Regions from separate parts of the Arthrobacter sp. Y3222053 genome, predicted to be linked through region 1. Evidence: riboswitches for the same ligand, from Rfam matches in the RefSeq annotation. Region 1 holds a riboswitch; the other holds the start of a gene.
The links. A riboswitch is a leader RNA that binds a small molecule or an ion and turns the genes downstream of it on or off. The one in region 1 is predicted to bind cyclic di-AMP.
Positions count from the first base shown of each region.

Region 2: another riboswitch for cyclic di-AMP. It lies ahead of AC5RUW_RS06605 (LysM peptidoglycan-binding domain-containing protein); the one in region 1 lies ahead of AC5RUW_RS15800 (NlpC/P60 family protein).

Region 1 covers NZ_JBNHIA010000008.1:36,371-50,311, forward strand. Annotated here, with positions in the region: gene AC5RUW_RS15735 (SIS domain-containing protein) at 1-76, shown strand, start outside; gene AC5RUW_RS15740 (ROK family protein) at 86-1,024, shown strand; gene AC5RUW_RS15745 (1-phosphofructokinase family hexose kinase) at 1,021-1,995, shown strand; gene AC5RUW_RS15750 (class II fructose-bisphosphate aldolase) at 1,992-2,852, shown strand; gene AC5RUW_RS15755 (DeoR/GlpR family DNA-binding transcription regulator) at 2,859-3,671, shown strand; gene AC5RUW_RS15760 (ABC transporter ATP-binding protein) at 3,705-5,633, opposite strand; gene AC5RUW_RS15765 (sensor histidine kinase) at 5,775-7,454, shown strand; gene fdhD (formate dehydrogenase accessory sulfurtransferase FdhD) at 7,471-8,298, opposite strand; gene AC5RUW_RS15775 (molybdopterin molybdotransferase MoeA) at 8,331-9,629, opposite strand; gene AC5RUW_RS15780 (DUF6457 domain-containing protein) at 9,622-9,909, opposite strand; gene mobA (molybdenum cofactor guanylyltransferase) at 9,884-10,633, opposite strand; gene AC5RUW_RS15790 (HNH endonuclease) at 10,630-11,130, opposite strand; gene AC5RUW_RS15795 (NlpC/P60 family protein) at 11,349-12,146, opposite strand; gene AC5RUW_RS15800 (NlpC/P60 family protein) at 12,183-12,938, opposite strand; cyclic di-AMP (ydaO/yuaA leader) riboswitch at 12,942-13,098, opposite strand; gene AC5RUW_RS15805 (M23 family metallopeptidase) at 13,224-13,880, opposite strand.
Region 2 covers NZ_JBNHIA010000002.1:507,966-521,906, reverse strand. Annotated here, with positions in the region: gene hrpB (ATP-dependent helicase HrpB) at 1-2,222, shown strand, start outside; gene AC5RUW_RS06605 (LysM peptidoglycan-binding domain-containing protein) at 2,401-3,291, opposite strand; cyclic di-AMP (ydaO/yuaA leader) riboswitch at 3,295-3,441, opposite strand; gene AC5RUW_RS06600 (TrkH family potassium uptake protein) at 3,819-5,180, shown strand; gene AC5RUW_RS06595 (potassium channel family protein) at 5,173-5,868, shown strand; gene AC5RUW_RS06590 (hypothetical protein) at 6,060-6,338, shown strand; gene AC5RUW_RS06585 (glycoside hydrolase family 13 protein) at 6,350-8,119, opposite strand; gene ligD (non-homologous end-joining DNA ligase) at 8,572-9,600, shown strand; gene AC5RUW_RS06575 (GlsB/YeaQ/YmgE family stress response membrane protein) at 9,662-9,925, shown strand; gene AC5RUW_RS06570 (glycosyltransferase family 2 protein) at 10,028-10,804, shown strand; gene AC5RUW_RS06565 (alpha/beta fold hydrolase) at 10,829-11,866, opposite strand; gene AC5RUW_RS06560 (enoyl-CoA hydratase/isomerase family protein) at 12,174-13,256, shown strand; gene AC5RUW_RS06555 (enoyl-CoA hydratase) at 13,253-13,941, shown strand, end outside.

The sequences.
Region 1 (13,941 bases):
GGCCCGCGCACTCGCGCGCGGGATGAACCCCGACCGGCCGCGGAACCTGACCCGTTCCGTGATCCTCTCCGGTTAGGAGGCCATCGTGTTCGTCTCACCGCCGCAGGACGAGGGTCTGGTCCTGGCCTTCGATGTGGGCGGAACGGATATCAAGGCCGCCCTGCAGGATAATGCCGGCCGTTTCCGTGGACTGATGCGCGTGCCTACTCCGCAGGATGCGCGCCGGCCGGGGGACATCATCGTTGAACGGGTCGCCGAGCTCGCACAGGAGTACACTGTCCGGGCTGAGGGCCGCCCAATCCGCTCCGTCGGATTCGTCGTGCCCGGACTCGTTGATGAGGACGCCGGAACCGGCATCCTCGCAGCGAACCTGGGCTGGCGCAACTACCCCTTCGCCTCCCGCCTGCACGAGGCCACCGGACTGCCGGTCGCCTTCGGACACGACGTTGGGCTTGCCGGCGAGGCGGAAATGCGCGTGGGCGCCGGCCGCGGACTGTGTGACGTGGTGGTCCTCATCGTCGGGACCGGGATTGCCGGCGCCGTGTTTGCCGACGGACGTCGCGTGCGCGGCGGCGGGTTCGCCGGCGAGTTCGGTCACATGCCCGCCGGCGGCGGGCTTCCCTGCCCTTGCGGAGCCTCCGGCTGCCTCGAGACCGTTGCCTCGGCAGGTGCCATCGCGCGCAGATTCGCTGACCGGACAGGCTCGCCGGCGCGGGAGGCCCGGGAGGTGCTGGCCGCCGCGCGGAAAGGAAACGCCGCTGCCCGCGACATCTGGAACGATGCGGTCGAAGCCCTTGCGACCGTCATCTGCCAGACCGCGGCCGTCCTGGGCAGCGAGGCGGTCATCTTCGGCGGCGGGCTTTCCCAGGCAGGTCCCGCACTGCTGGACCCATTGGCCAGGCTGACCGACGCCAGGCTTTCCTTCCATCGCCGGCCCCGGCTGCTGCGCTCCGCGCTGGGCCAGGACGCAGGGCTGGTGGGGGCGGCGATGCGGGCCAGGGACCTGCTGGGCGGCGCATCATGAACGCAGCACGGAACCTGATCCTGACCCTCACCCCCAACCCCGCGCTCGACGAGACCTACGACCTCGCCGCGCTGGTTCCCGGCAACAGCCATCGGGTGCCCCCGCCCTTGTCCCGCGCCGGCGGCAAGGGGCTCAACGTCGCCCGGGTGGCTCATCAGCTCGGCTTTCCCGCGCTGGCGCTCGCACCGCTCGGAGGGCCGACCGGCGCTGCCTGCCGCGACGAGCTGGCCGCCGCGGGGGTTCCGCACAGGTTGTCTGAGGTCTCCTCCCCCACCCGCCGTTCCATGGCCTTTGTGGACAGGGCCAGCGGCCTGACCACCATCATTAACGAGAGTGGCGTGCCCCTGGATGACCCCGACCGGGAACATCTCTTCGCGCTCGTCGAACGGGAGCTTCCGCACGCCGGCTGCGTGGTCGGCTCCGGCAGCCTGCCACCGGGAACACCCTCCGACTTCTACGCCCGGCTCGCACGGTACAGCGCTGCTGCCGGTGTGCCCTGCATCGTGGATGCCTCAGGTCCGGCGCTGCTGGCAGCAGCGGCGGCTGGAGTATTCGCGGTGAAGCCGAACCGGGAGGAACTTCTGGAGACCACCGGCTGCTCCGACGTCGGAGCCGGCGCCGATGTCCTGATCAGGGCCGGTGCCAAGCATGTTTTTGTCACGTCCGGATCCGAGGGCATGCGGCTGTTCAGCGCGGCCGAGCCTGAGACCTGTCTGGCTGCCTCACTCGGCCGCGTGCTGCGAGGCAACCCCACAGGTGCCGGTGATGCGGCAGTTGCGGCGCTCGCCGTCCTGCTGGCGGCCGGGCAACACGACCCGTGTCGCCTCATTCGGACAGCCACGGCGTGGTCGGCCGCGGCTGTCCTGATGCCCGTTGCCGGAGAAATCTCCACAAGGCACGGCGAATTCAGCGACGAAATCCGTGTCAGAAGAGTCCGTCGCCATCCGCCGCACCGGGAGCAGAACGAATGAGCCTCATACCCACCCGTAGCCTGGTCGACGCCGCCGTTTCCGCCGGCACCGGCATCGGCGCCTTCAACGTCCTGCATCTGGAAACGGCGGAGGCCATTGTCCTCGGCGCCGAGGAGGTCGGCCTGCCGGTTATCCTGCAGATCTCCCAGAACTGCGCCGCCTATCACGGCGGGTTGGAGCCTTTGGCACTGGCGTGCCGGTCCGTCTCCGCCGCCGCCTCGGTTCCGGTGGCTCTGCATCTGGACCATGCGGAGGACCAGGCCCTCATCAGGGAGGCTTTGGACCTGGGCTTCGGGTCGGTCATGTACGACGGGTCGGGCCTGCCCTACAGCGACAACGTGGCGGCGACGACATCGGTGGTGAAGCACGCGGAGCCCTACGGCGCCTTCGTCGAGGCTGAGCTTGGCAGAGTCGGAGGCAAGGACGGCGCACACGCGCCGGGGGCCCGTACCGACCCCTTCGAAGCTGCGGACTTTGTTCTGGCCACCGGGGTCGACGCCTTGGCTGTCGCCGTCGGTTCCTCACATGCAATGACCCGGCGCAGCGCGGAGCTGGACCTGATGCTCATCAGCGACCTCCGCCATGCGCTGCACGTGCCTCTGGTCCTGCACGGTTCTTCCGGCGTGGGGGACGAGATGCTCGCGGCCGCAGTACGGGCGGGCATGACTAAGATCAATGTTTCAACTCATTTGAACGGGTTTTTTACCCGTGCCGTCCGGACTGTTCTGGAAAATACTCCCGAGCTGGTGGATTCACGGAAATATCTCCATGCCGGCCGACAGGCCCTCGCGCCGGAGGCAGGCAGGCTGTTGGCCCTCCTCTCGCTCGGCGGGAGGAGCCCCGGTGGCCAAGATTAGGATCCAATGGACAAGACAGAGCGCCTGAACGCGATACTTGACCTGCTCGCGGCTCAGGGCAAAGTGCAGATTGAGGACATCGTGTCCGGGCTGGAAGTGTCCGCCGCCACGGCCCGGAGGGACCTGGATGCCCTGGCCGCCCAGCGCCTGCTGACCCGCACACGCGGCGGAGCCACGATGGAAGCCGTGGCCTACGGCCTTCCCTCGCGGTACACCCGTGACGTATTCGCGACACAGAAGGAGGCAATTGCCCAAGCCGCGAGCGCACTTGTACCGCGCGGCGCCGTGATCGGCCTCTGCGGGGGAACCACCAGCACTGCCATAGCCAAGGCCTTGGGTATGCGGCGGGACCTGATGGAACCGTCCAACAAGCCCACGCTCACCGTAGTGACGAACGCCATTAACATTGCGGTTCAGCTGGTGGTGCGGCCCAACATCCGCATCATGGTTACCGGCGGCGTGGTGAATCCCCGCTCCTACGAACTGGTCGGCCCCTATACCGACACCATTCTGGAGCGGGTTGCCCTGGATTTCGCTTTCGTCGGCGTCAACGGGTTGGACCCCGAGGTGGGGCCGACCATCAGTGACGAGGGCGAGGCGGCAGTCAACTCGCTGATGTCCCGCCGGGCCTCGGAAACGTACATCGTGGCCGACTCCTCCAAGATCGGCAGTCGCAGCTTCGCTACCCTCAGCGATTTCGAGTTCCGTAACCTGATCACCGACAACGGCATCACCGTCCAGCAAAAGGCCGCCTTCGAAACCGGCGGCACCCGGGTCATCGTCGCCGACCCGGCCAAGGCGGGCCCGGCCCGCCCCTGACACCGGCCCGGACCTGCCCCACGGCAGCGTTGCCTACGCCGATGGCAGCTGGGTGGGCGCCGTTTCCTGGGCGGGTTCCCTTTCCTGGGCCGGGCTGTCTCCACCCTCGCTGAACTGGGTCCGGTAGAGCTCTGCGTACCGGCCGCCTCGGGCCAGCAGATCCGCGTGGGTGCCCTGCTCGGCGATGCGCCCGCCCTCAATGACCAGGATGCGGTCCGCCGAGCGGATGGTGGACAGCCGGTGCGCGATGACGACCGCCGTCCGCCCGGCCAGTGCTTCGGTGAGCGCGGCCTGGACCGCCGCCTCCGACGTGGAATCCAGGGACGCCGTCGCCTCGTCGAGCAGCACGATGCGCGGGCGGGCCAGCAGCAGCCGGGCAATCGTCATCCGCTGCCGTTCCCCGCCGGAAAGACGGTAGCCCCGCTCCCCCACCATCGTGTCCAGGCCGTCCGGCAGCGAACGGACCAGGTCTTCGAGCCGGGCCCGGCGCAGCGCGTCCCACAGCTCCTCATCGGTTGCCTCCGGCCGGGCCAGGCGCAGGTTGGCGCCAATGCTCTCGTGGAACAGGTGCCCGTCCTGGGTGACCATGCCCAGGGCGCGGCGGATGTCCGCGAAGGACAGGTCCCGCACGTCCGTGCCGCCGTAGCGGACCGCCCCGGCGTCGACATCGTAGAGCCGCGCCAGCAGCCCGGCGATGGTGGACTTGCCCGCGCCGGAGGACCCCACCAGGGCCACGGTCTGGCCCGGTTCCACCCGGAAGGAGATCCCGTGCAGCACCTGTTCGCCTCCGCGGGAGTCGAGCACGGCAACGTCCTCCAGCGAGGCCAGCGACACCTTGTCCGCGGTCGGGTAGGCGAACCGCACGTCGTCGAACTCCACGCTCAACGGCCCCTCGGGCAGCGGCGCCGGTTCCGGCTTCTCCTGGATCAGCGGCTTCAGGTCCAGGATTTCGAAGACCCGCTCGAAGCTCACGACGGCGCTCATCACTTCCACCCGGGCGTTGGCCAGGGCGGTGAGCGGTGCATAGAGGCGGGTCAGCAGCAGCGCCAGGGTCACGACGTCGCCCGTGTTCAGCCGCCCGGTCAGGGCGAACCAGCCGCCCAGCCCGTAGACCAGCGCGAGGGCCAGGGCGGAGACCAGGGTCAGCGCGGTGACGAACACGGTCTGCATCATGGCGGTCTTCACGCCGATGTCACGCACCCGCGCGGCACGGACCTTGAACTCGGCGGATTCCTGCTCCGGGCGGCCGAACAGCTTCACCAGGGTGGCGCCGGGAGCGGAGAACCGTTCGGTCATCTGCGTGCCCATGGAGGCGTTGTGGTTCGCCGCTTCCCGGCGCAGCGCGGCCAGCCGCCCGCCCATGCGGCGGGCGGGCAGCAGGAACACCGGGAGCAGGGCCATGGCCAGCAGGGTGACCTGCCAGGAGGTGCCGAGCATGACGATCAGGGTCAGGACCAGGGACACCAGGTTTCCGACGACGCCGGAGAGCGTGCCGCTGAAGGCCTGCTGCGCGCCGATGACGTCATTGTTGAGCCGGCTGACCAGGGCACCGGTCCGCGTGCGGGTAAAGAAGGCGACCGGCATCCGCTGCACGTGGTCGTACACCCGGGTCCGCAGATCCAGGATCACGCCTTCGCCGATCCGCGAGGAGAACCACCGGGTAGCCAGTGTGACGCCGGCGTCGGCCACCGCCACTGCGGCGATCAGCAGGGCCAGCCGGACCACCGTCTCGGCCGGGCTCCCGGCGACGATGGCGTTGACGACGTCGCCGGCCAGCACCGGCGTCGCGACGGCCAGGACCGCACCCAGCACGGAGAGCAGGACGAATCCCGCCAGCCGCCGCCGGTAGGGGCCGGCGAAGTCAATGATCCGGCGCAGGGTGGCTCGGGAGATCCGGCGGTCGCCGTCGCCGGCCCGGGAGATGCGGTAGAGCGAGTTCCAGGCCGCGCCTTCCATGCTCATGGGTGTGCCTCCTCGGGCATTAAGTACTCTGTTTCAGCTTATGCCCGGCACACGCGTGCTCCGCGCCGCGCCGGGGGAACCCGCTGGTACACTTCCTATCGCCGGCCATCGTGTGTGGCGCATCACTGGAGAAAGGCCGCCATGTCAACGGCTCTCAGGATCGATGGCGGGACCCCCGGCGGGGAGGCCGCGGGACTGCCCGCACTGGTTGCCGTCATGGACCCCCTTCTGTGCGCTGAAGTCACTGCCGCCCTGACCGCCGGCGGACTGCGGCCCGTGCCGTTCCCCAGCCGCGGCGAGGCGGCCTGCACCCAGGAAGCGGCCGCGCTTGCCGTCGTCTGCGAACAGACCATCGCCTCGCTGGCCCCGGCGCAGGCTGCCCGGCTGCGTTCAGCCGGGAGCGATTCGCCGCTGCCGCTGCTGCTGGTGACCACCGGCGCCCTGCCGCCGGTGGAAGAAATGGTCCGGCGCGGCATCACCGATTTCGTCCTGGCCGACAGGGTCGGCCAGGACCTGGGCTACCGGGCGGCGCTGATCCAGGCCGAGACCCTGTTCGCCCGCCGCCGCCGCGCCTCGGCCGGGACGCTGCGTGAACGCGCCCGGCGTATCTCGGCGGCCGTGCGCGCCACCAACGATCCCGACGCCATGGCAGAGGTCGTGGTGCAGGGGCTGGTGAATGCGTTCGAGGCGGATCACGCGGTGCTGCTGACGTTCCCGGATGAACGGGTTCCCCAGCTGAGCCTGGCCTTCAGCCGGGAGCACGCCGCCGGCGCGGCCCCCGTGCTCAGCGGTCCAGCCGTCGAGGATTTCGCCCGGCAGCTCTGGGCTGAAGGACGGGTCGCGAGCGTGGAGGACCATTTCCGGCCCGCCGACGAGCCGGAACCGCTCCAGGAGGAGGCGCTGTCGGCGGAGGTGCGGGCCTCGGTCTTCCTGCCGCTGGGCCACGGCGAAGCGTCGTTCGGCATGCTCTGGCTCGCGGCCTCGGCCGGGCCCCGGACCTTCACCAGCACCGAGCTGTCCCTGATGCAGCATGTCTGCGGGAACCTGGCGCACGGCCTGGTTCAGGGCCACCTGATCACCGCGCAGCGCAAGGTGATGGCGCGGCTGCGCGAGCTGGACCAGGCCAAGACCACCTTTGTTGCCACTGTCAACCACGAGCTGCGCACCCCGCTGACCTCGATCACCGGCTATCTCGACCTCATCCTGGACGGGTCGGGCACGCAGCTGCCGGCCGACGTGCAGCAGATGCTGGCCATCGTGGGCCGGAACGCCAACCGGCTGAACCAGCTGATCTCCGACCTGCTGACGCTCTCCCGCAGCGACGCCCGAGAGTCCACACTGGACGTTGAGGAGATCGACCTGGCCGGGCTGTTGTCGGAAGTGGGCGATTCGCTGGCCCCGACCGCCGACGCCGGCGGCGTGGCCGTGCACGTGGACTGCGCCGTCCACACGCTGCTTGTGGACGGCGACTGCGACCAGCTCGAACAGGTCTTCACGAACCTGCTGTCCAACGCGGTGAAGTTCACCCCCGCCGGAGGTACGGTCCGGGTCAGTGCGGGGATGGCGCCCTCGGAGCTGTCCGGGCCGATGGTCCGGGTCAGCATCGCGGACACCGGCATCGGAATTCCGGCCGACGACCTGCCCAAGCTCTTTCAGCGGTTTTTCCGGGCGTCCAACGCCACCTCCGCGGCCATCCCGGGCACCGGACTGGGCCTGGCGATCGTGCAGGACATCGTGCACCAGCACGGGGGCGAGCTGCAGGTGGCCTCAGAGGTCGGCCGGGGAACGACGTTCACGGTCCAGCTGCCGGCCCGGGCCTGAACCTGCGCCGCCGGGCTCAGGCGAGGACGCGCTGCTCTCCGGTGTAGCAGTTCAGCGAGGTGCCGCGGCTGAAACCGATCAGCGTCATGCCCGCCTCGTGCGCCAGTTCAGCCGACAGCGAGGACGGCGCGCTCACCGCGGCCAGCACCGGAATTCCGGCCATCTGCGCCTTCTGGACCAGTTCGAAGGACGCCCTGCCGGAGACCTGCAGCACCATGCCGCGCAGCGGGAGCATGCCCGCGCGCAGCGCCCAGCCCACCACCTTGTCGACGGCGTTGTGGCGCCCTACGTCCTCGCGCAGGCACAGCAGCTCCCCTTCATGGTTGAACAGCCCCGCGGCGTGTACGCCCCCGGTACGGTCGAACAGCTTCTGTTCCCGGCGCAGCCGGTCCGGCAGGGAAGCCAGCAGGGGCAGCGGGAAGGCTTCGTCGTCCTCGGCCAGGTTGAACCGGGCCTGTTTGCGGACGGCGTCGATGGACGCCGTGCCGCAGATCCCGCAGGAGCTGGAGGTGTAGACGTGGCGTTCCAGGGACGTGTCCGGGGGCGCGACGTCGGGGCGCAGCTGCACGTCCACGACGTTGAAGGTCTGCTGGCCCTGGTCGTCGGTGCCGGCGCAATAGCGCAGGCTGACGATCTCGCCCGGGGCGCTGACCACGCCCTCGGAGACCAGGAACCCGGCGACCAGGTCAAAGTCGTCCCCGGGGGTGCGCATGGTGACGCTGAATGACCGGCCGCCGACGCGGACCTCCAGCGGCTCCTCTCCGGCCAGCACGTCCTCGCGCCTGCCGGCGCCGCCGTCGAGCCGGAAGCGGGTCACCTTCCGGCGCTGGGTGAGACGGGGCATGGTTCCTCCTGACTGGGTGGTGGATCGCCGGCTCAGCGGCCGCTGCCGGGCGTCGGCGCCTCGCGCACCTTCCACGGCAGCGGAAGCGCCAGCAGCGGCTCGTCCGGCTGGCATCCCTCCGCGGGGATGACCATGACGGCGTCGGCCTCGGCCAGGCCCCGAAGCATGCCGGAGCGGAAGTAGGGCGAGGTATGGGCCCTGCCGTCCCGGATGGTGCAGGGCACCAGCCTGGTCCGGCCGGGCAGCGGCTCGACGGCCGATGCCGCCAGCACGTGGTGCGGGCGGGCCGGCCGGGCGCCGCTGAGCCCTTCGAGCAGGGGCTGCAGCACGGTGAACACGGCCATCATCGCGGCCAGCGGATTGCCCGGCAGCGCCACCACCAGACGTCCGTCCTCCAGCCTCGCCAGCATGGTCGGGTGCCCCGGGCGCATGGCGATCCCGTCGATGAGCAGCTCGGCGTTCACCTCCTCCAGCGCGAGACGGAGGTGGTCGGCATCGGACCGCCCGGTGCCGCCGGTGGTGACCAGCACGTCGCCGAAGCTCATCGCGATGGCGCTCTCATCCGTCGCTTCGGTGGTCAGCGCCGCGACCACGTCCTCGAAGCGGTCAGGGAGCCGGCGTACGACGTCGACGTGCCCGCCCAGCATGCCGATCAGCTGGGGCAGCTGGGGGCCGAACGTGTCACGGACCTGGCCGGTGTCGGGCAAGCCGGCTTCGATGACCTCGTCTCCGGTAAGCAGCAGCGACACCCGCGGGGCCCGCAGCACGGGCAGCGTATCGTGCCCGCACACCGCCGCCAGCGCGATATGGGCAGGGTTAAGGGTGGTTCCGCCCGGAATGACGACCTCGCCTGCTGCGGCTTCCTCCCCCGCCGGCCGGATGTGCTCGCCGGGCCGCGGCTCATCGGCTCGGGCGGCCGGAGCCAGGCTCAGGATTCCGGCGCCGTCCAGGAGCCCGCTTTCGCTGCGCAGCACGCTGTCCGCACCCTCCGGCACCGTCCCGCCGGTGAGGATGGCCACCGCTTCGCCGGGCTGCAGCGGGCGGCGTCCGGATTCCCGGTGGATCTGCCAGCGCTCGGGCTCGGGCTCGGGCTCCTTGAGCCGCCAGGGGGCGGTGCCCGCCACGGCCCAGCCGTCCATGGCGGCGGAGGCGTAATGCGGCACGGGCTGGAGTGCGCGGGCGTCCTCGGCGAGCATTCGGCCCAGCGCCTCGGCCAGCGGCACCGTCTCCACCGGCAGCCCGGGAGCGGCGGCATAGGCGGTGCGTCGGGCTCCGTGCCAGTCCGCGTGCGCGGAGGGCCGGGGGGCTGCGGGTGCCAGGGGATCAGTCATTGCGGTCCTCCTCACCGGCAAGGGCGCGGCACTCTGAGCCTGCCGCCCGCATCGCTGCGCGCATGGCGACGGCGTCCGGGGCCTGCGCGCTTCCCACCGCCACACCGGCGGCGTAGCCGGCGATAAAGGTGGTCAGCGGGGCGGCCGGCCGGACCACCGAGTGCGCGGCGTCGGCGGCAAGCTTCAGCACGGCGCCCACGTCCACCGGCGTGCCCTCCAGCTCGAGTGCTCTCAGCAGCCTGGCGCTCCAGGCCTCAAGCTGCTCCTCCTGGCTTGCCATACGTGCTCCTCCAGTGCAGTTCCGGTGCCCCGGCGTTCGACGGTCCGGGGCCGGCGACGGCGCCGGCCCGCCGGGCGTCCTCCCATGTGTCGACATCGGAGGTGCTGCCTGCCGGAACGGGTACTTCCCTCCTCTGCACCCTAGCAAGGAGTTTGAACACGGACAGGTTCTCCAATCCTCCGGCTCCGCGCTGCTCGCGGACGGCGGCCCGCAGCGCGGCGGTGTCGTGCAGGCCTGCCAGCGGCTGGGCGCGGCCTTCCGTGCAGGCCAGCAGCGACGTCCCGGGCGGCACGCCGTCGGGGCTGCCCGCCGCCTCCAGCAGGGCGTCGACGGCGGCGGCGATCCCGGGCATGTCGCAGGCCAGCACCAGCAGCCACGGCGCGCCGGCACCGGCGCGCTCAAGCGCATCGAGCCCGGCGCCGATGGCTGCGGCGGGTCCGCTGTAGGGCGGGTCCTCACGCACCGACAGGCACTGCCCGGGGGCAAGGCCGGCTGCCCGCAGGTATTCTTCCGGGCCCACCACGGCCACCTGTCCCGCCCCGGCTGCCGCCTCCACGGTCCGCGCCAGCAGGGTTTTGCTCCCGGCCCTCAGCAGCGCCTTGGGTTCTCCGCCGAGGCGGGACGATCGGCCCCCGCTCAGAATGAGCGCATCATGGGCAGGCACCCCGGACCCCGGCTTCGCCGGCTGCGGGGTTCCGTCCGCCGGCAGGTCGGTACCGGTCATGCTGCCGTGTCGCTGCCCAGGAAGGCGTGCCACTGCGGCGCGGGACGTTCCAGTTCCCGGATCTGCCAGCGGGCACCGCGCGGCGGCTGCGGACGAAACCGCAGCTCCCAGCCGAGCTGCTTGAGCGTCTTGTCCCCCTTGGCGTTGTTGCAGCGCAGGCAGCACGCCACGAGGTTCTCCCAGCTGTCTCCGCCGCCCCTGGACTTGGGCACGACGTGGTCCACGGTCGCGGCCGCCTTGCCGCAGTAAGCGCACCGGTGGTCGTCACGGCGCAGCACGCCGCGCCGGGTGGCGACCGTGCCCTCCCGGTACGGCACCCTCACATACCGGTTCAGGAGGATCACCGAGGGTCGTGCGAACACTTCGTTGGGGCCCACCACCGGTTCCCCGCTTTCGGCCACCACGCTGGCCTTGCCGGCCAGCACCAGCACCAGGGCGCGCCGGAAGGTGACCACGGCCAACGGCTCGTACCCTGCATTCAGAACGAGAGTGCGCATGCACAGTCCTCTTCGCCTGCATTCTTCGCGGCGGTTCTCCAGGAGCCGCCACGCAGAACGGTACAACGGATCGACAATGCAAGGGTAAGCCCAGCCTCCGGTCTTGACTATTTATCCGCCCCGCGCCGGCCCGCCGCCGCGGGGCGGGACAACGTGCAGACGACACAAAAGGGACCCGCGGGCGGGTCCCTTTGGTGTTTGGTTCTGTGTGGCGCGGTCTAGCCGCCGACGCGGATGTACACGCCGCCGGAGCCGAGCTCGGCATCGGCAATCACCGTGGTGTTGCCGTTGAAGCCGCCGTGCACGGCCTTGCCACCGCCGATGTAAACCGCGATGTGGGCCAGGCCCATGCCGCCGTCGGCGTAGTAGATCAGGTCGCCGGGGACAGCCTCCGCCGCGCTCACGGTGCGGCCGAGCGAGAGGTAACCGGCCGGCCAGCCGTGATAGTTGATGCCCGCGGCAGCCAGCGCGTTGGTGGCCAGCGCGGTGCAGTCCTGCATGACGCCGAGCTGCGCGAGCGCGGCGCTGGCGATAACAGCGGCGGTGCCGCCGGCCGGGGCAGGTGCCGGAGCAGGCGCCGGAGCGACCTGCTGGGACTGCAGGGAGACGTTGGCCGCTGCCGGAGCGGAGGCGGCCGGGGCAGCCGCAGCCGGGGCTGCAGCCTGCTCCTGGACGGCGACGGGCTCGACCGCCGGAGCGGCTTCGACCGCCGGAGCGGCTTCGACCACGCCGGCTACCGCCGGGCGCTCAAACGAGACGGGCACGTCGTCGGCCACCAGCAGGGGTGCGTTGGCGATGTCCAGCTTGCTGGTGTGGACCTCGCGCTGCGCCTCCACCGGAGCCCCGGAGGCGGTGGCTGCGGCGCCGGAGGCCAGGACCAGGCCTGACGCAGCGGCGATGACTGCGGCCTGGCGGCCGACGGTACCGGCGTTGGAGGACACTGCATCCGCCAGAGCGGAGAAGGTGTTGCGCTCGACTGCGGCCCGGTGGCGGGCGCGCTCAGGTGTCGTAGTCATGCTGATTCTTCCTTGAGTGGTTACGACAACTGGTGTCTAGCTGACGCGGACGAAGCTGGCGCCCGGCAGGTCGGAAAGGTTGTGCAGGGCGGTGTTGAAGCCGTTGAAGCCGCCGCTGATGACCTGGCCGTTGCCGACGTAGATGGCAACGTGGCCCGGGGTGATCACAAGGTCGCCGGGCATTGGCGAACCGACCACGGAGCCGTACGCGTAGAACTGGGCCGGGGCGAGGTCGCCCACGGACTTGCCGGCGGCGCGCAGGGCCTTCTCCACCATGGCGGTGCAGTCCTGTGCGACGCCGATCTGGGAGTAGGCGGAGCCGACCAGGATGTCGGCGACGGCGCTGGCGGCCGGGGCGGCCTGGACGGCGACCTCGGCGGCCGGGGCCGGTGCGGCCTGGGCGGGAGCTGCCGGCGCCGGAGCAGCGGCCTGCTGGACGGCGGTGCGCTCGGCGGCGACGGCGGCAGCCTGCTCTGCTGCTGCCTGCTCGGCGGCTGCCTGCTCGGCGGCGGCGCGCTCGACGGCGCCGGATTCGGAAACAACCTGCTCAAGGCCGGCCAGCTGGAACGGAGCGTCGGCCGGAACGGACAGGGCGCCGCCGCCGGTGACGATGTTCAGGGGCAGGGCCTCAAGTGCCTGGCGCTCGGTGCTCGGGGCGGCCTGGGCCGGGATACCGGCGGCCAGCACGAGGCCGGACGCGGCGGCTACGACGGCAGCCTGGCGGCCAACGGTTGCAAGCGGGCTCGTGGAAGTGCTGGCCGCCCGACGGCGGCCATGGGTGCGTGATGACAAAGCTGTGCCTCTCCCTACGCCTACGAGGTGAGCTGTCGGGTTCGGATGGGAGTCACCCGGCTGGGCGGCGCGAAGCCGCTCAACTTAACCCCAAGGGCACCAAACGGTGCCCGAAAATTGGTTCCCCCGCCCCTGCCATGCGATTGTGCGAACGGACCTCAAACAGTGGCAGAGCTAGGCGATCTGCTCGAGGGTGCCTGGCCGTTGGGGTGCCGGGCACGGTGACGACCCTACAGGAAGCTTTCAGGAATGTCACGTTCCGGTCACAGAACGGTATGTCTGCGGTTACAACCAGCCCAGGGGGTCGACGACGTCGCCGTTTACCATTACCTCAAAATGCAGGTGGCAGCCCGTGGAGGCGCCGGTGGATCCGCTGGCTCCGAGGAGCGCGCCGCGGTCCATCGTGTCCCCTACGGCCACGTGGATCGCGGAGAGGTGGTTGTAGGTGGTCTCGACACCGTTGCCGTGGTCGATGACGACGCGCTGGCCGCCCCCGTACGGGTGCCAGCCGGCGAAGGTGACGGTTCCGGCCGCAGCCGCAGTGACATCCGTGCCGCAGGCCGCTGCAAAGTCCTGGCCCCGGTGGAGCTCTCCGCTCATGCCGGTAATGGGGGACACCCGGTAGCCGAACCCGGACGTGGACACCATTTCGGCGTTGAGGGGCTTGGCCAGCGTTCCCTTGGCGGCGGCCGGGGTGACGGAGGAGGCCGCAGCCGCCACCGTGACCTCCTGCAGGCGGGCCTCGGGGTCGTACCGGCTGCTCAGGCCGGCGCGCTCGAAGCTGACCTGGGCGGCGGGATCAGCCGTGACGGTCTCCTGGACCGCAGCAGCGGCCTGCACCTGCGGTTCCGGCTCGGCCGCTGCTGTGGTAGGAATGGCGACGCTCAGGATGAGGCCGGAGGTCGCCGCCGTAATGGCAACCTTCTGGGCGGTGTCCCCCACGGAGTGGTGCTTGGTTTCGGCCCGCCGGCGTCCGCTCTGGGAGCGCGGGCGCGCAGGTGTT
Region 2 (13,941 bases), on a different contig from region 1:
TGCTGCGCCGGCTGCTGGCGGATCCCGGCCTGGCCGGCGCGTCGGCCGTCGTACTTGACGAGGTCCATGAGCGGGGCCTGGACACGGACCTGCTGCTGGGCCTGCTGGGCGAAGTCCGCCAGCTGCGCCCCGACCTGACCCTGGCCGCGATGTCCGCCACCCTCGACGCGGCCCGTTTTGCCGCGCTGCTCGGCGACGGGGAGCCCGAGGCGGTGCCGGTGGTTGACAGTCCGGCCGCGCTGTATCCGCTCGAGATCAGATGGACGCCGGGCCGGGGCCCGCGGCTCGATGAACGCGGCGTGCGGCGGGAGTTCCTGGCGCACGTGGCTGCCACGGCCGCGGCCGGGCACGCAGAGCTGGGCCTCGCTGAGCCGGGCGCTGACACCCTGGTGTTCCTTCCGGGTGCGCGCGAGGTGGCCGACGTCGCCGCCCGGCTGCGCAGCGGGGCCTCCGGCGCCGTCGAGGTCCTGGAACTGCACGGCCAGGTCGCCGCCGCCCTCCAGGACCGCGCGGTCGGCGGTCGCGGGGAGGGCGATCCCTCCCGCATCATCGTCTCGACGGCGCTGGCCGAGTCCTCCCTGACGGTGCCGGGGGTACGGCTGGTCGTCGACTCCGGACTGTCCCGGGAAGTGCGCAGGGATGCGGCGCGGGGCATGAGCGGCCTGGTCACGGTGTCCGCGTCCCGGGCCTCCGCGGACCAGCGGGCCGGCCGTGCCGCCCGGCAGGGGCCGGGGGCCGTGATCCGCTGCTACGACCAGGCGGCCTACGCGGCAGCCCCGGCCCACCCGACGCCGGAGATCGCCGCAGCCGACCTGGCCGGCGCGGCCCTGCTGCTGGCCTGCTGGGGCACGCCGGAGGGCCGCGGCCTGGCGCTGCCGGACGCCCCGCCCGCCGCCGCGATGGCCGACGCCGTGGCCGTGCTGCGGGAACTGGGTGCCGTTGACGGGTCGGGCCTGGCAACGCCGCTGGGCCGCCGGCTGGCGGAGGTTCCGGCCGACCCGCGCCTTGCCCGCGCCCTGCTCGACGGCGCCGCATCGGTGGGCGCGACGGCGGCGGCCGAAGTGGTAGCCATGGTGTCCTCGGACTTCCGCCCGGACGGCGCCGACCTGCCCGGACTGCTGGCGGCCCTCCGGCGCGGCAGCGAACCGGGAGCCGAGAGGTGGCGCGGGGACGTGCGCCGCCTGTCGGACCTTGCCGGCTCCGTGCGCGGGCAGCGGTCCACAGCGGGCAACGCTGCGGGCCGGGTGGTGGCCCTCGCCTTCCCGGACCGGGTGGCCCGCCGGGTACCTGGTGACGGGCCGGAACAATACCTGCTGGCCTCGGGCACGCGTGCAGGCCTGCCTGCCGGCAGCCGCCTCGCCGGGCAGCCCTGGCTGGCCGTGGCCGAGGTCAGCCGCGCGGCCGGCAGGTCGGCGGCCGGCACCGGAGCCCTGATCCGGGCCGCGGCCCCGATCGAACCGGCGGACGCCGAAGCGGCAGCCCGGACCCTGATGACCGAGCAGGTGCACGCACGCTTCACCGATGGACGGGTGACCGCCCGGAAGGTGCGGAGGCTGGGCGCCATCATCCTGTCCGACACGCCGGTGCGCGCCTCGCGGGAGGAGGGCCGGTCCGCCGTCGCCCAGGCGCTGCGCGAGGGCGGCCTGGACATCATCGGCTTCTCGGAGGCAGCCGACGGCCTGTGCCGCAGGATGGCACTGCTCCACCGGGAGCTTGGCGCGCCGTGGCCGGACGTCTCCGACACCGCACTGCTGGGCAACCTCGAGGACTGGCTGCTCCCTGAGCTGGAAGCCCTGGCGCAGGGACGGACGGCCGCGGACGTGGACCTGACGGAACCGCTGCGCCGCCTGCTGCCGTGGCCGCAGGCGGCGGACTTCGACGAGCTGGCGCCTGAACGGCTTCAGGTACCCAGCGGCTCCCGGGTGCGGATCGCCTACCCGGAGCCCGGGGACCCGCAGGCGAGGCCGGTCGTCGCGGTGAAGCTGCAGGAATGCTTTGGATGGGCCCGGACCCCGCGGCTGGTCTGTGGTCGGGTCCCGGTGCTGTTCCACCTGCTCTCACCGGCACGGCGGCCGCTGGCGGTCACCGATGACCTGGAGTCCTTCTGGAACGGTCCGTACCGGCAGGTCAGAGCCGAGATGCGTGGACGGTACCCCCGGCATCCCTGGCCGGAGGACCCGTGGTCGGTGCCGGCGACGGCCAGCACCAAGCCGCGGGCGTGATTCGACGCGGTCAGGGCAATGGAGCCGGCCGGGTGAAGGCGGGGCTCCCACGGCTGTTGAGCCGGAACGCCGGTCGCACCGGAACGGCGGTTAAACGAAAACGGACACCCGGCCCCGAAGGGACCGAATGTCCGTTTCCTGCTCCTGCTGTTCCGGCGCCGGGGCGTCGGAGCAGCAGCTACGCTACGCGGTAGTAGGCCGCGCCGGAGCCGACGTTGGCGGAGTTGATGACGGTCTGGTTGCCGTTCCAGCCGCTGTGGATGGCCTGGCCGTCGCCGATGTAGATGGCGATGTGGGCGAAGCCCATGCCGCCGTCGGCGTAGTAGATCAGGTCACCCGGCTGCGGGTCGGACACGGGGGTGCCGTAGGCAGCCAGCTGGGCCGGGGCCAGGTCGCCCACGGAGTGGCCGGCGGCGCGCAGCGCCACCTCGACCAGGACGGTGCAGTCCTGGACGGCGCCCATCTGGGCGTAGGCCGAGTTGAGGATGACCTGATTGGTGGCCGAGGCAGCCGTGGCCGCGGGGGCCGGGGTCACGTCGACGGACTGGGTGCTGAAGGTGCCCAGGTCAGCCGGAGCAGCCGCAGGCGCCGGAGCGGCGTAGGTCTCGGTGTAGGAGGCGGCGGCGTACTCGACCGCTGCCGGTGCGGCGGTGGCCTCGCCGGCGTAGGTGATGACGTCGCCCGGGTAGATGATGGACTCCATGCCCAGCCCGTTCAGGCTGAAGATGCTGTCCAGGCTCACGCCGTAGGTGGCGGCAATCTGGCCGAGGGTGTCTCCGGAAACCACGGTGTGGGTGCCGGCCGGCGCTGTTTCCGCGGCGACGGTCTCCACGGCCGGGGCAGGTGCGGCGGCCACGGGAGCGGCGGGTGCCGCAGCCGGAGCCGGGGTGTAGGAATCGTTGGCGATGACGCCGGCCTGGGCCGGGGCGGCCATGCCGAGCATCAGGCCGGACCCTGCGGCAACTGCGGCAGCGGTTCCTCCGATGGTGCGTCCGCGGCCGAGGGCGGCCTTGGAGATGGTCAGCCAGGCGGAAGTCTCTGCGCGGTGGCGTGCACGGGTATTGGACATGTTGTTACCTCTCCCTGTACCTGCGAGGTGAGCTGTCGGATGCGGATGGGAGTCACCCGGCTGCCGGAAGGCCGGCAAGCTTAACCCCTAGGATTCGTGGAACCCGGAACTGGTTCCCCCGCCCCTGCCATGGTTTTGATCTTTGGACCTCGGAACCGGTGGCAAGGTTCGGTATCCGGCCGAGGGCGCCGCGCTGGGGGAGCGGCACTTGAAGAACACTACACATCGATCACGGTTTGATAACCATTGGATATCGGGTTTGTTATTAAGCTCTCAGAACTTGACGCGGTACCGTCTGCACGATACTCGAAACGTCGTCGCAGGTCAGGTCGGGAGTTCGGGCTGCGGGTCTGCGAAACGCCCGGATTCGCTTCGGCGGCAAAGATTACGGCCTGCCCTTGACCGCATCGTGCGGGAGTGATCCGCTCGACGTGCCGCAGCGCCGTCTCGGGACGGATTGAGCCTTCCTCCACGGGAAGCGCCCGCCTCGCGCTGACTGCGGAGGCGGGCCGCGGTAGCGTCAAAACGTGGCCAGACCCCCGGGCGTGCTCCACGGACATCCCCGCCGCCGTCCTCCTCCTGCCCGGACCGTGCTGGGGGGATTCGCAGCCGCGGCCGCGGCGGGAACAGGGCTGCTCCTTCTTCCCGGCGCCACCGAGGGGCCCGGCGCGGCTGCGTTCATCGAGGCGCTGTTCACGGCGGTTTCCGCGCTCTGCGTCACCGGACTGATCGTCGTCGACACCCCGGGACACTGGAGCAGCTTCGGCGAGGCCGTGATCCTCGTGCTGATCCAGATCGGCGGGCTGGGGGTGATGACCACCGGCGCCGTCATCGGCCTGGCGGTCGCGAGGCGGCTCAGCCTCCGCACCAGGCTCACCGCGGCGGCCGAAGCCGGCGGCGGGCGGCCGGTGAACGCGCCTGCGGTGATCCTCGGCGTCGTCCGCATCACGCTGCTGACCGAGGCCGCCGTCGCGGTGATCCTTACGCTGCAGTTCGGCCTTACCTACCGCATGCCCTTTGGGCAGGCGTTGTGGTACGGGGTTTTCCACGCCGTCTCGGCCTTCAACAACGCAGGCTTTTCCCTGTTCAGCGACAACCTTGCGGGCTTCGCGGCGGATCCGGTGGTCTGCCTGTCCATCAGTGCCGCGGTGATCCTCGGCGGACTGGGCTTCCCGGTGCTGATGCAGCTGCGCCGCCATCTGTTCACGCCGCTGGCCTGGTCGCTGAACACCCGCCTTGTCCTGCTGGGAACGGGAGTGCTGCTGGCGGCCGGCACCCTGCTGGTGCTGCTGGTCGAAAGCGGCAACCCGCGGACCCTGGGACCGCTGAGCTGGCCGGCCCGCCTGCTGGCCGCCTTCTTCCAATCGGTGCAGACGCGCACGGCCGGGTTCTCCAGCATCAACATCGCCGAGATGGATCCACTGTCCTGGCTCGGCATGGATCTCCTCATGTTCATCGGCGGCGGCCCGGCCGGCACGGCCGGAGGCATCAAGGTCACCACCTTCATGGTGCTGGTCTACGTCGTGGCCGCCGAGCTGCGCGGCGGTGCGTCCGTGGCCATGCTCGGCAAGCGGCTCGGCAGCCAGGTACCGCGGGAGGCGATCACCCTGCTGCTGGCGGCGGTCAGCCTGGTCCTGGCCGCAACCGCGTTCCTGATGGCCGTGACTGACTTCGGGCTGGACGTGCTGCTGCTCGAAACCACCTCCGCCTTCGGCACAGTCGGGCTCAGCGCGGGCATCTCCGCCGCCCTCGGGCCGGTCGGGCAGTCCGTGCTGGTCGTGCTGATGTTCATCGGCAGGCTGGGCCCGCTCCTCCTGGCGGCGGGCCTCGCCCTGCGCAGCCGCAGGTCCCTCTACGAGCTGCCGGAAGAGAGGCCGATCATTGGCTAAGCGCAGGCTCCTGCCGGGAAACCGGCCGGCCCGGATGGCGGGGACGGACGCGGTCGCGATCATCGGCCTCGGCAGGTTCGGCCGCTCGGTGGCACTGGAACTGATGGCGAACGGCACGGATGTCCTGGGCATCGACCATCGCCCCCAGGTTATCCAGGCGCTGGACGGCCGGCTGACCTACGTTGTGACGGCCGATGCCACCGACGAACAGGTCCTCCGCGACCTTTCCATCCCTGACTTCGAACGCGTGGTGGTCGCGATCGGCAGCGACGTCGGCATGAGCGTGCTCACCACGTCGCTGCTGCTGCGCTTCGGGATCCCGCAGATCTGGGCGGAGGCGGTCAGCGAAGCGCACGGTACCATCCTCGACCAGCTGGGTATCCGGCATGTGATTTTCCCCGAGTCCGACATGGGGCGGCGGGTCGCCCACCTGGTCAGCGGCGGCGTGCTTGACTACTCGCAGATCGGCGGGGATTTCGCCGTGGTGGAGACGGCGCCCCACCGGGCCATCCGCGATATTCCCCTGCAGCAGGCCGCGATCCTGGACCGCTACGGGGTCGCGGTGGTCGCTGTCCGCAAGGGGACGGGAGCCTGGCGCTTCGTCACGCCGCGGACCGTGCTCGAGGCGGACGACACGGTGCTGGTGGCCGGTCCCGCCGCCAGCGTCGAGAGGTTCGACCGGCTCTAGGCGTACCCGTCCGGCAGCGGCCTGATGGCCGGTTCCACCCGGCGGGAGAACGGACGCGGTGGGCAAGGGCGCAGTCGAGGGGCACAATGCCCGTGGGGTGCCGGAGAATACGGCCTCCTGCCTCCCCGGGCAGGGGAAAGCCATACCACCGGAACGAAGAGGAACCGACGAACAGGGAAACAGGAGAAGTCATGGAAAGCAGATCGGATTTTCTCAGCGGCGTGATGATCGGCGGCTTGGCCGTCAGCGGGGTCGCATTCGCAGGACTGGCCGTTGGGGCAGCCGCGATCGGCAAGCTGGCAATCCGCCGGGCCGCCCTGGGCGACGTCGTCGTCAAGCGGCTGCGGATCGGGGAACTCGACGTCCGGCGTTCCGTGGGCGTGGGGCTCGTCCCCGAGGCGCTGGACCTGGGCTCGGAGCCCGGAAGCGGACCGGGCTCCGCGGCGCCCCTTCCGGGGCCGTCCGTCTGAGCACCGGCTGGTTAGGAGCCGGCGCCTGCGTCCGGGGTTCGGCGCCCGACGTCGTCCCGCCCTTCGGCGTCAGGGGAGGCCGGGGCGGGGGCAAGCTGTTCCACCCGCACCTCCCATGGGCGCAGGACACGGGCGTCGCCGCTGTCCGCATAGTTGCCGAGCATCCGGCGGCCGGTGCGCTGGCCGGCGGGAAGCTCCAGGTCCTCCGCCGACACGTTGCCCAGCACGAGCAGCTCCTCGCCCTGGAGCGAACGCACATAGGCGAGCAGCCGCGGGTGGGCTGACTGGACGAGCCGGAATTCGCCGAGGGAGACCACCCTGGACTTGTGCCGGAGTCGGATCAGCCGCCGGTAGTAGCGGAAGATCGACTTCTCCGCTGCGCGGTCCGCCGCGACATTGATGCGGCGGTAGTTCGGGTTGACGTCGATCCAGGGCGTGCCGTTCGTGAACCCGGCATTGGGGGCGTCGGACCACTGCATCGGTGTCCGCGCGTTGTCGCGGCTGCTGCGCGCGAGCGTCCGCAGCGCGGAGGCGGAACTGATCCCGCTGCGCAGGGCCTCCTCGTAGTAGCTGATGGACTCCAGGTCCCGGTACTGCCCGATCTCGGTGAAGCCGGCATTGGTCATGCCGATTTCCTCCCCCTGGTAGATGAAGGGGGTGCCCCGCTGCAGGTGGAGGAGCGTGGCCCACAGGGTGGCGGACTCGTAGCGGTACCGGCCGTCGTCGCCGAACCGGGACACCGGGCGCGGCTGGTCGTGGTTGCCGAGGTAGAGGCTGTTCCAGCCCCGTTCGGCAAGGCCGCGCTGCCAGCGGTTCCACACGGCCTTCAGCGCCAGGAGATCCAGCGGGCGGTGCTCCCATTTCCCGCCGGGCCCCTGGTCCACCCGCATGTGCTCGAACTGGAAGACCATGTCCAGTTCACCGCGAAGGGGATCGGTAAACAGGGCCGCCTCGTCCACGGTGACGCCCTCGGTCTCGCCCACCGCGAGGTAGCCCTCGTCCCGGAAAGCGAACACGGCCCGCACCATCTCCTGGACGAACTCGTGGACCCTGGGCCCGGAGGTGAAGTACGGGGCGCCGTTGGCGTACATTCCGGTGCCCTGGACGGAGCTGTCCGGCAGTCCCGGCACCTTGGAGATGAAGTTGATGGCGTCCATGCGGAACCCGTCGACGCCGCGGTCCAGCCACCAGTTCATCATTTCGTAGATGCGCGTCCGCACCCGCGTGCTCTCCCAGTTCAGGTCCGGCTGGTGGCGGCTGAACAGGTGCAGGTAGTACTGCTCGGTCCGCGCATCGTAGGTCCACGCCGAACCGCCGAAGAACGACCCCCAGTTGTTGGGCTCGGCGCCGGGCTCGTCGGGGGAGAAGCCCTGCCGGGGCTCCCGCCAGAAGTAGGAGTCCCGGGAGATGTTCTGCCGTGAGGAGGCGGAGACCTGGAAGGCCTGATGCTCGTCGGAGGTGTGGTTGACCACCAGGTCCATGATCAGCTTCATGCCCCGGCGATGGACCTGCCTCAGCAGTTCCTCGTACTCCTCCTCGGTTCCGAACCGGGAGTCGATCCGGCGGTAGTTGCTGATGTCGTAGCCGTTGTCCATCTGCGGAGACTGATGGATGGGCGAGAGCCAGAGGACATCCACGCCCAGGTCGCTGAGGTGGTCCAGGTGCGCGATGATTCCCGGAACGTCACCCACGCCGTCGTCGGTGGTGTCCGCGAAGCTGCGGGTATAGATCTGGTAGACCACCGCGTTGGTCCACCAGGCCGGGCGGTACGGGTTCCTCATCTGCCGCCGGTCCTTTCGCTCCTCTTCGGGAGAACGACGCCGGAACCGCCGGGGCGGTGCGTACCGCCAGTCTAGGGACCGGGCCGCGCGGAGGGCAGGGGCAGGCCCTGGTCTGCGCCGTCAGCGCAGCCGGTAGGTGGGCTCCCGAAGGGTGCAGGCGCATATCCGGTGCCGGCGTTCGGGGCAGAACGGATCGTAGACGGCCGGTTCCAGCCGCCCGGTCAGCGGCCGGGGAGAACAAATGCAGGTGCACGGTGCGCCCACGCGGATCAGCCTTTCCTTGCCAGCCTGCCCGTCGGCAGGAACGGGTGGTGCCGGCGCCGCGGCAACACCGGGCGGGCCGGAGCCTGGCCGCAGCCGCCTACCAGCAATCTACTCCGCTCCGGCGCGGGCTCCGGCCCGCCCGCCCGACGGCGGTGACCGGCACCACATCGGTGCAGTAGCGTGGACGCATGCCGCGCGAAGCCACCACCCTGACCGTTCCCGGACCCGCAGGAGACCGCGAGGTCCGCATCTCCAGTCCCGGGCGCGTCGTGTTCCCTGCCGTCGGGCTCACCAAGCTGGACCTGGCGCGCTACGTGATGGAGGTCAGCGGCGCCTTCCTCGCCGCGAACGGCGACAGGCCGGTGTCGCTGCAGCGGTTTCCCGGCGACATCGACGGCGAGATGTTCTTCTCCAAGAACCCGCCCCGCGGCGCCCCGGAGTATGTCCAGGCCGTCACCGTGGTCTATCCCAGCGCGCGCTCGCATCCGCAGGTGGTTCTGACCGAGCCGGCTGCTGCCGTGTGGGCGGTGCAGATGAACACCGTGGTGTTCCATCCCTGGCCGTCGCGCGCCGGAAACACGGACAACCCGGACCAGCTTCGGATCGACCTGGATCCGCAGCCGGGCACCGGGTTCGACGACGCGGTGCCCGCCGCCCTTGAACTGCGGAAGGTCCTGGCCGAGGCCGGGCTGCAGGCCTGGATCAAGACCTCCGGGAACCGCGGCCTGCACGTGTTCGCGCCGATCGAACCGCAGTGGGAGTTCCTCGACGTCCGGCACGCGGTGATCGCCGCCGCCCGTGAACTTGAACGGCGGATGCCGGGCCGGGTGACCACCGCCTGGTGGAAGGAGGAGCGGGGGGAACGGGTGTTCGTGGACTTCAACCAGGCCAACCGCGACCGCACCATGGCCGGAGCCTACAGCCCCCGCGCCCTGCCGCACGCCCCCGTGTCCTGCCCCCTGGCCTGGGAGGAACTTGAACACGTGCAGCCGGCACAGTTCACGGTCCGCACCGTTCCGGAACGGCTTCGCTCCGTCGGCGACCCGTGGGCGCAGTTCAGCCGGTCCCCGGGCCGGATCGACACCCTGCTGCAGTGGTGGGAACGGGACCTGGCCAACGGGCTGGGCGAGGAGCCCTTCCCGCCGGACTATCCCAAAATGCCCGGCGAGCCGCCGCGGGTGCAGCCAAGCCGGGCGCGCCGGCCCGACCCGGCATAGGCTGGCAGGAGCAACGCCGCCTGCCGGGGGAGGGCGCCAACCACTGGAAAAGGAGCACAACATGATCGGATTCATCGTCGCCGGCCTCGTGATCGGCGCCCTGGCCCGCCTGTTCAAGCCCGGCAAGCAGAACCTGGGCATCGTCGCCACCCTGCTGCTCGGCCTGGCCGGCTCCGTCATCGGCGGCAGTATCGCGTCGTTCCTGGGCACCGGAGACATCTTCGAGCTGAACATCCTCGGGTTCATCATCGCGGTGATCTGCGCCGTGCTGCTGATCGGCGTCGCCGAATCCCTGGCCGGCCGCAACCGCAGCGGCCGGGCCTAGGTACCGGGCGGGACGCCGTCGGGCCCGGGTTTCCGGTCCCCGGCGGCGTTCCGTGCCTGAGGCCCTGCGCGGACGCGCGGCCGAAGCTAGAGTCGGGGGATCATGGCAGCCATCTCAGTGGTCATCCCTTCCCGGAACGATGCGGCCTTCCTCAGCGCCTGCCTGGCGGCCCTCGCCGTCCAGACCCGGCCGGCGGACGAGGTGCTTGTCGTGGACAATGCCAGCACCGACGCCACGGCGCAGGTCTGTGCCGATACCGGGGTGCGGCGCCTGCTGCACCCGGTTCCCGGCGTCACCGCCGCCACCGCAGCCGGCCTGGATGCTGCCTCCGGAGACCTGCTGGCCCGGCTTGATGCGGACTCGGTTCCGCCGCGCCGGTGGCTTGAGCAGCTGGAACGCCTCTTCGACGCCGACCCGGGACTGGCCGCCGTCACCGGACCGGGCGAGTTCTACGGCGGCGGGCCCCTGGCGGCCCTGGCCGGCCGCACCGTCTACATCGGCGGCTACCACCGCGTGGTGGGGCTGCTGCTGGGCCACCCGCCGCTCTTCGGATCCAACTTCGCCATCCGTGCCGAAGCCTGGAGGCGGATCAGCGGACGCGTCGTACGGACCGACCCGCGGGTGCACGACGACCTGCACATCTCCTACCTGATCGAGCCGGACATGGAGGTCTGCTGGGATCCGGACCTGCGCGTCGGCGTCTCAGCGCGTCCCCTGCAGAGCTGGGCGGGACTGCGCCGCCGCCTGGCCATGGCATATGCGACGTTCCGGCTCGACTTCGGCCGGCAGCCGCCGCTGGCCCGGCGGCGGGAGCGGATCCATCGCCGTCGTCGGCTCCCGCATGCAGTGCCCGCCCGCCATCGGCGGCCCGGCGCGTAGGCCGGCCGTTCGGCTGTCCTGTCCTCAGGAAGCCGACGCAGTGAACAGGCGGAGCAGGTCCAGCGAGAGCAGATGGGGAGAGTTCTCGCAGGGGCTGTGCCCGGTGCGGTAGATACCCAGCCGCGCGCCGATGGAGCGGGCGAACCTGCGGTGCAGCGCCAGCGGCCAGATATCGCTTCCGCCCACGGCCACGAACAGGGGCACAGGAACATTCCGGAGGGCGCCGCGGAGGTCGGGCACAGCCTTCATCAACCCCACGATGTCGGCAATGGAGCTGCGCCTCGTCCGGGCAAACCGCCGCTCGACGAAGGCCAGCCGGTCCGGCGGTGCCGGCACGAAGTTTCGCCGGACGCCCCACACGATGAGGGCGGCGCTGAGCCGCCGGCCGACCAGCGGGCTGAGCCAGCCGATCCACCGGACCCTGGCCAGGCTCTGCCCGGGTACCGGCGGGCAGCTCAGCAGCGTCAGGCTCCGGAACAGGTCCGGCCGCAGGACCAGAGCGGCCTGTGCCACCACGCCGGCAAAGGAGTATCCGGTGACGTGCGCCGGTCCGGTCCGCTCCAGGACGGCCAGCAGGTCACCCACGAACAGGCTCAGGTCGTACCGCCTTTCCGGCGGGTCCAACTGCTCCGGGCCCGCCGCCGCCGACTCATACTGACCGGCCATGTCGAAGGACAGCGCCCGGTAACCGGCAGCTGCCAGTAGGGGCAGCATCAGGGTGAAGTCCTCCTTGGACCCCATGACTCCCGGCACCAGAACCACCGGAACGCCGTCGTCCGGCCCCAGCTCGAGTGCCGCGAGGTGGCCGCTGGGAACCTCGAACGCGAGCCGGCGGGAGCCGTCCGGCGGGCGGGCCCAGTCGACGGGGCCCAGGGCGGCGTCCCTGGCGGCAGCCGCCTTCCGCGCAGTGCCGCGGATGCCGGGCCCGGCAGGAGCAGGCTCGACGGCGGTGCGGCCGGACGCGGCGGAGGGGCCCGCGGTGCCGGCCGGCGCGTCTCCGGGGGTCCGTGCTGCATGGGCGCCTTCGCGCAGCGCCGTCGCGGTCTCCGCCTTATCCGGCATCCGCCCTCCCTCCTTGTCCGGCCGGGCCGGGCGGTCCCGCCCGGTGCGGCCACGGCCTGCCCGGTTCCACTCTGTCCGGCACTGACCTCTACGGTGTGCCCGCCGCACCGCCGCTGTCCATGCCCGGGGCCCCCCGGCCGGGGTCGGGCCCCCGACGGACGCTCATCGGAACACCCCCGGGCGTCGGCGCGCGTCATTGGACCGCCCCCGGCGGCCCGTGGTTTAGTGGAGCCGGCGGCAGTGTGTCCGGCGGCACATTCGTGGCCGGAACGGGCCGCAGCTCATTGCGACGACCAACGGGGGGAACGTGCAGCAGGCACCCGGGCAGGAGGCCCAGGACAACGGCCAGGTGCTCACCGAGGTGCGCGGACGGCTGGGGCATATCCTCCTGAACCGGCCCCGCGCCCTGAATGCACTCACCCACGGCATGGTGCTGCGCATCGCCCGGGCATTGGATGAGTGGGCCGACGACGACGCCGTCGCGTCCGTCCTGATCAGCGGCGCCGGCGAACGGGGCCTGTGCGCCGGCGGCGACATCGTGGCGCTCTACCGCGACCGGGCCGAGGGAACGGCGTCGGCCGCCTTCTGGCGTGATGAGTATCTGCTCAATGCCCGGCTGGCCCGTTATCCGAAACCAATCACCGCGTTCATGGACGGCATCGTCCTCGGCGGCGGGGTCGGAGTCTCCGCGCACGTCGGGCACCGGATCGTCACCGGGCGCAGCCGGGTCGGCATGCCGGAAACCGGCATCGGTTTCGTGCCCGACGTCGGCGGCACCTGGCTGCTCGCGGGTGCGCCGGGGGAGCTGGGCACCTACGCGGCGCTGACCGGCGGGCAGTTCGGCCCGGAAGACGCCATGCTCCTGGGCCTCGCCGATGTCTGCGTTGCCGCCGATGATCTGCCGCAGCTCGCCCGTGATCTCGAGGAAACGGATCCGGGCACGGTCCTCGCCGAGGCCGCACGGCCCGTGCCCGAAGCTCCCCTCGCCGCACAGCGGGCCTGGATCGATGCCTGCTTCAGCGCGGACACCGTCGAGGAAATCCTGGCCCGCCTCCGCTCCCGTCCGGAACCCGAAGCCGCCGCCGCGGCAGCGGAGCTGGGCGCCAGGTCGCCCACGGCGCTGAAAGTGACGCTGGCCGCCCTGCGGCGGGCCCGCCGCCTGCCCGACCTTGAGGCGGCGTTGTCGCAGGAGTACCGGGTGTCGCTTCACGCGCTGCGCACCCCCGACTTCGCCGAGGGCGTGCGCGCCCAGGTCATCGACAAGGACCGGCGTCCGCAATGGTCTCCCGCCGATCCCGGACAGGTTCCCGACGCCGACGTCGAAGCCTATTTTGCCCCCGCACCGCACGGCGACCTGTTCGCCGCCCCCGCAGAGAACGGACACGCATGAGCCAGTACGAGAACATACTTGTCGACCGCCGCGGACGCGTCGGCGTGATCACGCTGAACCGGCCCAAGGCGCTGAACGCCCTGAACCTGGGCACCATGCAGGAGGTCGTCGCCGCCGCGGCAGACCTCGACGGCAGCTCGGACATCGGCGCGATCGTCATCACCGGGTCCGACCGCGCCTTCGCCGCGGGCGCCGACATCAAGGAGATGTCGGCGCGGAGCTACATCGACATGTACCAGGCCGACTGGTTCGCCGGATGGGACGCGCTGGCCCGGGTCCGAACCCCGGTCATCGCCGCCGTCGCCGGGCACGCCCTGGGCGGCGGCTGCGAACTCGCGTTGCTGTGCGACTTCATCATCGCTGCGGACACCGCGAAGTTCGGCCAGCCGGAAATCCGCCTCGGCGTCATTCCCGGAATGGGCGGCTCGCAGCGGCTCACCCGCGCCGTCGGCAAGTCAAAGGCCATGGACCTGATCCTGACGGGACGGACCATCGGCGCCGAGGAAGCGGAACGGTGCGGCCTGGTCTCCCGGGTGGTTCCCGCGGCGGAGCTGCTGGAGGAGGCACTGGCGGCCGCGGAACAGATCGCCGGTTACTCCAAGCCCGTAACGATGCTGGCGAAGGAGGCGGTCAACGCCGCCTTCGACACCACCCTGGAGCAGGGCGTGCGGTTCGAACGGCGGAT